DNA from 2 places in the Methylobacterium sp. Leaf102 genome. Region 1 is predicted to be linked to the other one. Evidence: riboswitches for the same ligand, from Rfam matches in the RefSeq annotation. Region 1 holds a riboswitch; the other holds the start of a gene.
The links. A riboswitch is a leader RNA that binds a small molecule or an ion and turns the genes downstream of it on or off. The one in region 1 is predicted to bind cobalamin.

Region 1 (4,884 bases):
GCAGTGCCCGGACACGCCGTTCGTCTTCGTGTCCGGCACCCTCGGCGAGGAGACCGCCGTCGAGGCGTTGAAGAACGGCGCCGTCGACTACATCACGAAGCAGCGCCTCGAGCGTCTTCCACGCACCGTCCTGCGGGCGTTGGCGGAGGCCCAGGCGAAGGCCGACAAGCGCCGGGCGGAGGCCGCGCTTCAGGCGCTCAACGATACGCTGGAACTCCGCATCGCCGAGCGGACGCGGGAACTCGCCACCTCGAACGCCGAATTGCAGATGCAGATCGTCGAGCGCGAGCGGGTGGAAGAGGCCCTGCGCCTCGCCCAGCGCCTGGAGGCCGTCGGGCAGCTCACGAGCGGTGTCGCGCACGACTTCAACAACCTGCTCACCGTCATCTCGGGCAACATCGAGTTCCTCGGGCGCGAGGTCTCGACCGAGCGCTCGAAGCGTCGGCTCGCGATGATGAAGGGAGCGGCGGATCGGGGCGCGAATCTCACGGCGCAGCTCCTCGCCTTCTCCCGCCGCCAGAGGCTGGAGCCCACCCCGGTCAGTCTGAACCAGACCGTCGCCTCCATGCGCGACCTGCTCCAGAGCTCCATCGGCGGCGCGGTGCGCATCGAGACGACCCTGCAGCCCGACCTGTGGCCGGCCTTGGTGGATGCGACCCAGATCGAACTCGTCATCCTCAACCTCGCCATCAACGCGCGCGACGCCATGGTAGTCGGGGGATGTCTGACCATCGAGACGGCCAACGTCACGGTCACCGGCCCCCAGACGCGCCCCGAGCAGCCGATGCCGGGCGAGTACGTGATGGTGGCCGTCAGCGACACGGGCACGGGCATGCCGCCGGAGGTGGTGGCGCGCGCCTTCGAGCCGTTCTTCACCACCAAGGAGGTGGGCAAGGGTTCGGGGCTCGGGCTCGCCCAGGCCTACGGCTTCGTGAAGCAGTCCGGCGGCGGCATCCGCATCGACACGATCGTCGGGGAGGGGACCTCGATCCGAGTCTACCTGCCCCGCGTCGAGGACGGAACGAGCGCCGTCCACGAGGCCCCCCACATGACCGCATGCGGGCTTGGCCGCTTGCCGGGCGGACAATCGGTCCTGCTCGTCGTCGATGACGACACGGCTGTGCGCGAGGTCACCACCACCCGCCTCGCGGAGGCCGGTCACGCGGTGCGCGAAGCGGGCTCGGGCCTCGCGGGACTGGCGTCCCTCGAGGCGGACCCTTGCGTCGATCTCGTGGTGCTGGACTTCGCGATGCCGGGCATGAATGGGGCCGAGGTCGCCACCGAGATCCGCAAACGCTGGCCCAGCCTGCCGATTCTGTTCGTCACCGGCTATGCGGACACCACGGCCCTGATGAAGGTCGGCGCGGTCGGCGCCGACAGTATCGTTCAGAAACCGTTCCGGGACGGCGAGTTGGAACGCAAGGTCGGGGAGGCCATCGTGAATCGACCCGCGCCCGGTCTGCGCTTGGTCTCGGGCGGCTCCTCCGGCAGCTGAATCGATCGTCCGCCCCGGATCCGCGGGTTCCGAGGAAGACAGCCGGCTGGCGTCCTGGACCTCGCCGCCTTCGTCCTCGGTGTGCGCGGCGCCGGGGCTCGCCACGATCCTGCGTGTCTCGGCCCGGCAGGTCTCGCGCCATGACGTTCCAATCGGCGGCCGAGGGCGCTCGGCCTTGACTTCTCCGGACCCGGATGGAACCGTACAGCCGTCAAGGTTCTCGCGGTCCTCGGATCGCGAGCTAAGAGGGAATTCGGTCGAGCCCATCGGGGCGATGCCGAAGCTGCCCCCGCAACTGTGAGCGGTGAGCCGCTGCCGAGAACGGTCACTGGTGCCATGCACCGGGAAGGCCAGGCAGAGGCGTCGATCCGTGAGCCAGGAGACCTGCCTTGGCGACGAACGTCTCTCGGGCGGGGTGCTCCGGTGGGTCGCATGATCGACGTCGGCCCGTCATGGTCGGCGCGCGCCCGTGCTGCTCTGCCTGACACGTCCAGAACCATTTGGATGGTGTTGATGGCCGCGATCGATCACCCCTTCCCCGAAAGCGTTCCCGCTCAGAACCGGCCCGGCGACACGGAGCCCGTGCCCGAACTCGGCTTGCTTGATTTCGGCGTGCAAGGTTTCAGCTTGCATGGCCAAGCTTCGCAACGTAATAATGTTTCAAACGCCATTCAGGCTCCTGAGCCGGTGCCGGGGGGCGTCCCCTCATCGGGCGACGGGCTGGAGCGGCGCTCATCCCGTTCGAGACCCGATACGATGCTCCTGAAAAACGGCCTGCGCCTCGGCGTCGCCCTCGCGGCCCTGTCCCTGACGCCGTCGGTCCGTGCCGAGGAGACGGCGGTCACCCTGGACACCCTCACGGTGGAGGGCACCGGCATCGGCCTCAACGTGCCGGAAGGCGCCATCGGGTTGATCGGACCGACGCCGGGTTTCAGCGCGGCGCGCGCCGTGAGCAGCACCAAGACCGACACGCCCCAGCGCGACGTGCCCCAGGTCGTCACGGTTGCCTCGCGCGAGGTCATCACCGATCTGGCCGCGACGCGAGTCGACCAGGTGTTCAACTACACCCCCGGCGTCGCCCAGCAGAACAACTTCGGCGGCCTCACCGTGTTCAGCTACGCCGTGCGCGGCGTGACCACGTCCGAGATCTTCAAGAACGGCTTTGCCATCAACCGAGGGTTCCCGCCGCCGCCCGACACCCAGAACGTCGAGCGTATCGAGGTGCTGAAGGGCGCAGGCGGCGCCCTGTTCGGGCGCAGCGATCCCGGCGGCGTGGTCAACATCATCACCAAGCAGCCGACGGCCGAGCGCTTCGTCGAGATGGGCGGCCTCTGGGGCAGCTTCGAGCAGTTCCGCGGCACCGTGGATGCCGGCGGCGCCCTCAACGAGGACAAGACGGTCCAGTACCGCTTCAACTTCGCGGGCGGGCGCCAGAACAGCTTTCGCGATTTCGTCGACGGCGACCGGCTGTTCGTGGCGCCGTCCATCAGCTGGCAGATCACGCCTGACACCAAGGTCACCGTCGAGACCGAATTCGTGCACAACCGCATCGTGTTCGACCGGGGCGTGATCGCCATCAACCGGCAGCTCGGCTTCCTGCCGATCTCGCGCTTCCTCGGCGAGCCGGGCCAGAGCACCGAGCAGACTTCGAACACCCTGCAGGTCCGCTTGGAGCACCGCTTCGACGCCGATTGGCAGATGCGGCTCGGCGCACATTTCAACACCGGCACACTCGAGGGCGAATCCGCCGAGGTCCGGAGCATCGCGGCCGACAATCGCACCGTTGCCCGCGACCGCAACTTCCGGGACTACCGGTGGGACACCGCCATCGGCCAGGCCGAGGTGGTCGGCCGCTTCGCCACCGGGCCCCTGGCGCACACCCTGCTCCTCGGCTTCGAGCGCGAGAGCACCGACAGCCGCACGGTCTATCTGCGCTCGAACGTCCGGCAGAACCCGTTTTCCATCGACATCTACAACCCGCGCTACGGCCAGCCCCTGCCGCCGCTCACCATCCCGCGCAACAACCTCGAGCGGGTGACCAATACGGCCCTCTACGCCCAGGACCAGATCGCGCTCAGCCCCGAATGGAAGGCGCTGCTCGGCGTCCGGTTCGATTTCTTCGAGCAGTCGTTCCGCGAGCGCATTCCGCGCAGCGACGTCGAGCAGTCGCGGGCCGCCGCGACGCCCCGCGCCGGACTCGTCTATCAGCCGCTCCCCGAACTCGCCCTCTACACCAATGTCGGCACGAGCTTCCGGCCGAACATCGGCCCAGATGCGGCGGCGGCCTCGCGCGGGGTGCCGTTCGCCCCCGAGACGGGCATCGGCTACGAGGTCGGCGCCAAGCTCGACCTCTATGGCGGGGCGCTCGGCCTCACCGGTGCGGCGTTCCATATCGAGCGTGAGAACGTACTGACGCCCGACCCCAACAACAGCGGCTTCTCCCTCGCGGCGGGCGGGGTGCGCAGCCAGGGCTTCGAACTCACGGCCACGGGCCAGATCTCGCCGGAGCTGCGCCTCATCGGCGGCTACGTCTACGCCGACGCCGTAGTGACGAAGGACAACGTCCTGCCCGTGGGTGCCCCCCTCATCAACATCCCCAAGCACAGCGGCAGCCTGCTCGCCGTCTACGAAGTCCAGTCCGGCCCCTACGCGGGCCTCGGGATCGGGGGCGGCGTGCGTGGGGTCGGCGAACGCGCCGGCGACGCGGGCGGCACCGGTTTCGTCCTGCCGGCCTACGTGGTCGCCGACGCGCTGGCGTATTACCGCTACGAGAACATCCGCTTCGGCTTCAACGTCGAGAATATCTTCGACAGTGAGATCTACGAGAGCTCGCTCAACGTGTTCCGGGTCTATCCCGGCGCACCGCGACGCTTCACCGGCACCGTCTCGGTGCGGTTCTGATGCTGGAGTCGCACGAACCGGTCCTGGCGATCGGCGACGTCGTCATGACCTTCGGCGGTCGCAGGGCCCTCGACGGCCTGACCCTGACGTTACATGCGGGCGAAGTCTTCGCCCTGCTCGGCCCCAACGGGGCCGGCAAGACCACGACCATCAACCTCATCCTGGGTTTCCTGAAAGCGGAGAGCGGGACGGTCCGGGTCTGTGGAATCGATGCGGGCGCCGCCCCCATCGCGGCGCGGGCGGCCATCGCCTACATCCCCGAGCAGGTGGCGCTCTATCCCACGCTCTCGGGCCGGGAGAACCTGCGCTACTTCACGACGCTGGCGGGGCTCGCCCTGTCTCGCGACGCGGCCGACCGCCTGCTGGCGCAAGCCGGTCTCGCGACCGAGGCGCACGCGCGCAAGGCTGCGACCTATTCGAAGGGCATGCGCCAGAAGGTCGGCATCGCCATCGCCCTGGCGCGCCGCGCCCGGCTGCTGCTCCTCGAC
Region 2 (4,884 bases), on a different contig from region 1:
GGAGCCCGAGACCCGGCACCGTCCGGGGCGCGCCCTCGATCCCGAACGGGTCGGCGAGGCGGCGCCCAAGCATCTGGTAGCCGCCGCAGAGGCCGAGCACCCGGCCGCCGCGCCGGACATGGGCGGCGAGATCGATATCCCAGCCCTCGGACCGAAAGACATCGAGGTCCGCGATGGTGGTCTTCGAGCCCGGCAGGAGCACGAGGTCGGCCACGGGGATCGGCTCCCCCGGACGAACCAGAACCACGGAGACGTTCGGCTCGCCCCGCAGAGGATCGAGATCGTCGAAATTGGCGATGCGCGGCAGGACGGGGACGGCCACCACCGTGCGACCCGCCGCGCCTGCTTCGGAGCCGACCAGTCCCAGAACGTCCTCCGCGGGCAGGCGGACGGCGAACGGAAAATGCGGGATCAGCCCGAGGCTGGGCCAACCCGTGTGGCGGGCGATGAGGTCCATGCCGTCGGCGAACAGGCTCGGATCGCCGCGGAAGCGGTTGACGAGGAAGCCCCGGATCATCGCCGCGTCGGCCGGGTCGATCACCGCCTTCGTGCCGACGAGGCTGGCGATGACGCCGCCCCGGTCGATGTCGCCGAGCAGGATCACCGGCGTGTTCGACGCGCGGGCAAAGCCCATGTTGGCGATGTCGCCGGCGCGCAGATTCACCTCCGACGCCGAGCCGGCGCCCTCGACTACGACGAGGTCGGCCTCGGCTTTCAGATGGGTGAAACTTTCGAGCACGGCCCCGAGGAGGCGCGGCTTCCAGCCCTGGTAGTCCCGGGCCGCGGCCTGGCCGACCATCCGGCCCTGCACCACGATCTGGCTGCCGGTCTCGCTCTGGGGCTTGAGGAGGACCGGGTTCATGTGGACCGAGGGCGCCACTCCGGCGGCCCTCGCCTGGAGCGCCTGGGCCCGTCCGATCTCGCCGCCATCGGCCGTGACGGCGGCGTTGTTCGACATGTTCTGCGGCTTGAACGGCCGCACTCGCAGCCCGCGCCGGGCGAAGGCGCGGCACAGACCGGCGACGATGAGGGATTTGCCGACATCCGAACCGGTGCCCTGGATCATGATGGCGCGGGTCATGACGGCTGGAACCTCAAAACTCGATCCCCTCCTGCGCCTTCACGCCCGCCGCGAAGTGGTGCTTCACGGAGCCCATCTCGGTGACGAGGTCGGCGGCCTCGACGAGGGCCGGCTTGGCGTTGCGGCCGGTGACGATGACGTGGAGGTCCGGTCGGCGTGCCCGGAACGTCGCCACCACGTCGTCGATGGGCAGGTAGTCGTAGCGCAGCGCGATGTTGAGTTCGTCCAGCACCACGAGGCGGATGCTCGGATCGGCCATGAGATCCAGGGCCTTCGCCCAGGCGTGCTCGGCCGCCGCGATGTCGCGGGCCTTGTCCTGGGTCTCCCAGGTGAAGCCCTCGCCGAGGGTGTGCCAGTCGATCTGGTTCCCGAAGGCCTTCAGGGCGTGCTTCTCGCCCGTGTCCCAGGCGCCCTTGATGAACTGCACCACGCCGACCCGCCAGCCGTGGCCCAGCGCCCGCAGCATCAGGCCCAGGGCCGCCGTGGTCTTGCCCTTGCCGGGACCCGTGTTGACGATGAGGAGGCCCTTCTCGATGGTCTTCTCCGCCACCTCGGCATCCTGCACGGCCTTGCGCTTCTCCATCTTCTCCCGATGGCGGTCGGCGGCGTCGCTCATGCGTGGTCTCCAAGTTGGGGTTTCACGATCATCGGCAGCCCCGCCACCATGAACACGACGCGGTCGGCCTGTGCGGCGAGGCGCTGATGAAGCCGCCCTGCCGCGTCGCGGAAGCGGCGGGCGAGGGCATTGTCGGGCACGATGCCGAGGCCGACCTCGCTGCCGACCAGGACCACCGGCCCCGGCGCGTCGGCGCAAGCGGAGAGCAGCGCCCCGGTCGCGGCCTCGACGTCGGCCTCCGCCAGGATCAGGTTGGTGAGCCAGAGGGTGAGGCAATCCACCAGTACCGGTCCGCGCGCGGCCGCGACCGCCTCGGGCAGGTCGATCGGCGCGTCCTGCGTGATCCAGTCGGCCGACCTTCGGGTGCGGTGGAGGGCGATGCGGTCGCGCATCTCGTCGTCCCAGGCCTGGGCCGTTGCGAGATACAGCCAGGGTGGCGGCTGCGCCTCGATCACCCCCTCGGCATGGACGCTCTTGCCCGAGCGCGCGCCGCCGAGGACGAGGGTCACACGGGGGAATATCTCGGTCATGGGGGGGACGGCTGCCGCATAGGGCTTCTTTAGCCCGAAACGCCCTTGTGTGGTCAAAGGCGATGCAAACGGCACAGCGGCGCGTTGTCAGGGATCGCGCGACCGCGTAGAAGCATCGGGATCGGACGGTGCCCCGGCGACGGGGTGAAAAGGGAACGCGGTGAGGGGCAAGCGCCTTGAAACCGCGGCTGCCCCCGCAACTGTGAGCGGCGACGGGCCTGCCATCGGCCACCGGAGCGATCCGGGAAGGCGGCAGGTTCCGGATGACCCGCGAGCCAGGAGACCTGCCGTCCGGCACCGGGGACCTTCGTCCTCACCTTCGACCACGGCCGCCGGCGGGGCGGCCAGGAGATCAACCGATGTCGACCAACACCCTCGTTCTGACCGGCACCCGCACCAACGAGCGCCTCGGGGCCGTTCTCGTCGCCGCGTTCCTCGGCCTCGGCCTCGTGTTCATGGCGGGCTTCGCCCCGGCGATGGCGCTCCACAACGCGGCGCACGATTTCCGCCACACCCAGAATTTTCCCTGCCACTGAGCGCCTGGCGCCTGAAGGCAGACACCCCATGATCATCCGGCTCGTGTCGGCGGCCCTGGTCGCCGGCTTCCTCGCGGCTATCGTCGCGACGGGCCTGCAGCTCGCCCTGACCTCTCCGCTCATCATCGCGGCTGAGCGTTACGAGACGCAGGCTCAAGCCCCCGTATCGCCCCCCGCGCCGGGATTCGCATCCCTCGTGGTGCGGGTGCATGGCGGACACGATCACGGCGCGAAGGACCCGGGCGTGTCCGGCGGCGAGACCGCGCCCGCCTGGCAGCCCGGACCCGGACTGCCGCGCATGGCGTTCACGGCGCTCGCCACCCTGGTGGGCGGCGTCGGGTATGCCCTGCTGCTCGGCGCAGTGCTGCTGGCCTGCGGGCGCGAACCGACACCCGAGACCGGCCTGCGCTTCGCCGTGGCGGGCTTCCTCGCCGTCGCCCTGGCGCCGGCCCTCGGCCTGCCGCCGGAACTACCGGGCATGGACGCCGCCCCCCTCGCCGATCGTCAGTTCTGGTGGGTGATGACCGCCGTCGCCACCGCCATGGGGCTCTACCTCATCGCCATCCGCCGCGCGCCGATCTCCATCGCGGGCGGCCTCGTCCTGATCGTGGCACCACACCTCGCCGGAGCACCCGAGACGAGCCACGCGGCTTCCGCCCTGCCGGCGGGCTACGCGGCCCAGTTCGCCGCACGCTCGCTCGGGATCGCCTTCGTGTTCTGGGCGATCATCGGGCTCGCCTACGGCTGGGCCTGGGCCCTGTTCGGTCGTAAGGCGACGGCGCATGCCTGACGTGGTCACCCTCTACGTCTGCACCGCCTGCCGTGCGGCCGGCGACCCGGCAGAACCCCGCGCCGGTGCGCGCCTCCTCGACGCGCTCCGGGAGGCCGTCGGTGAGCACGGCCAGACCGGCCTGCGGATCGAAGGCGTCGAGTGCCTCTCCGTCTGCAAGCGGCCATGCACCGTGGCGGTGGCCTCGGAAGGGCGCTGGACCTACGTCTACGGCGACCTCGACGCCACCGAATCCGCCCGGATCATCCTCGAAGGGGTCGGCCTCTACGGCGAGACGCCCGACGGCCTCGTGCCGTGGAAGGCGCGGCCCCAGGAATTCCGCAAGGGCGTCGTCGCCCGCATCCCGCCGCTCGCGGCGCACCCTAGTACGGACGCCGCCGAATGACCCTGGTCGAGAAGATTCCCTGCACCATCGTCACCGGCTTCCTCGGGGCCGGCAAGACGACCCTCGTGCGCCACCTCGTCGAGAACGCGAACGGCCGGCGGCTCGCGATCATCGTCAACGAGTTCGGCGATATCGGCTTCGACGGCTCGTTTCTCGCCGCCTGCGGCATCGAAGGCTGCCAAGACGAGGACATCGTGGAGCTCGCCAACGGCTGCATCTGCTGCACCGTGGCCGACGACTTCGTGCCGGCCCTGAACAAGCTCCTCGACCGAGCCGACCCACCCGAGCACATCCTTATCGAGACCTCCGGCCTCGCCCTGCCCAAGCCCCTGGTCCAGGCGTTCCAGTGGCCTGCGATCCGCTCGCGGGTCACCGTGGACGGCGTCATCGCGGTCATCGACGGTCCGGCCGTGGCGGCGGGCTTCTTCGCCGACGATCCGGCGGCCTCCGCCGCCCAGCGTGCCGAGGACACGAACGTCGATCACGACAATCCCCTGGAAGAGGTGTTCGAGGACCAGATCCTCTGCGCCGACCTCGTGGTGATGAACAAGGCCGACCTCCTCGACGCCGCCGGCCGCGAGAAGGTCCGCGCCGAGGTTCAGGCCCACCTGCCCCGCGCCGTGAAGATGGTGGAGGCCGAGCACGGCCGCCTCGATCCCCGCGTGATCCTCGGCCTCGGAGCCGCGGCCGAGGACGATCTCGACGCCAGACCCTCGCACCACGGCGAGGGCGAGGACCACGACCACGACGATTTCGACTCCGTGGCCCTGCCCGTCCCGGCCACGGCCACCGCCGAGGACCTGGCGATCCGCGTCGGTCGCGCGGCAGAGACCGCCGGCGTGCTGCGCATCAAGGGGTTCGCCGAAGTCACGGGCAAGCCCATGCGCCTCGTCGTGCAGGGTGTCGGCACCCGCATCGCGCATCACTACGACCGACCCTGGAAAAG

Region 2: another riboswitch for cobalamin. It lies ahead of ASF27_RS09635 (CbtB-domain containing protein); the one in region 1 lies ahead of ASF27_RS07305 (TonB-dependent siderophore receptor).

The regions. Positions count from the first base shown of each region.
Region 1 covers NZ_LMMX01000008.1:55,262-60,145, forward strand. The annotation lists gene ASF27_RS07300 (response regulator) at 1-1,495, shown strand, start outside; cobalamin riboswitch at 1,693-1,902, shown strand; gene ASF27_RS07305 (TonB-dependent siderophore receptor) at 2,252-4,396, shown strand; gene ASF27_RS07310 (ABC transporter ATP-binding protein) at 4,396-4,884, shown strand, end outside.
Region 2 covers NZ_LMMX01000012.1:313,137-318,020, forward strand. The annotation lists gene ASF27_RS09620 (cobyric acid synthase) at 1-1,081, opposite strand, end outside; gene cobO (cob(I)yrinic acid a,c-diamide adenosyltransferase) at 1,095-1,697, opposite strand; gene cobU (bifunctional adenosylcobinamide kinase/adenosylcobinamide-phosphate guanylyltransferase) at 1,694-2,227, opposite strand; cobalamin riboswitch at 2,337-2,534, shown strand; gene ASF27_RS09635 (CbtB-domain containing protein) at 2,587-2,763, shown strand; gene ASF27_RS09640 (CbtA family protein) at 2,792-3,553, shown strand; gene ASF27_RS09645 (DUF1636 domain-containing protein) at 3,546-3,938, shown strand; gene cobW (cobalamin biosynthesis protein CobW) at 3,935-4,884, shown strand, end outside.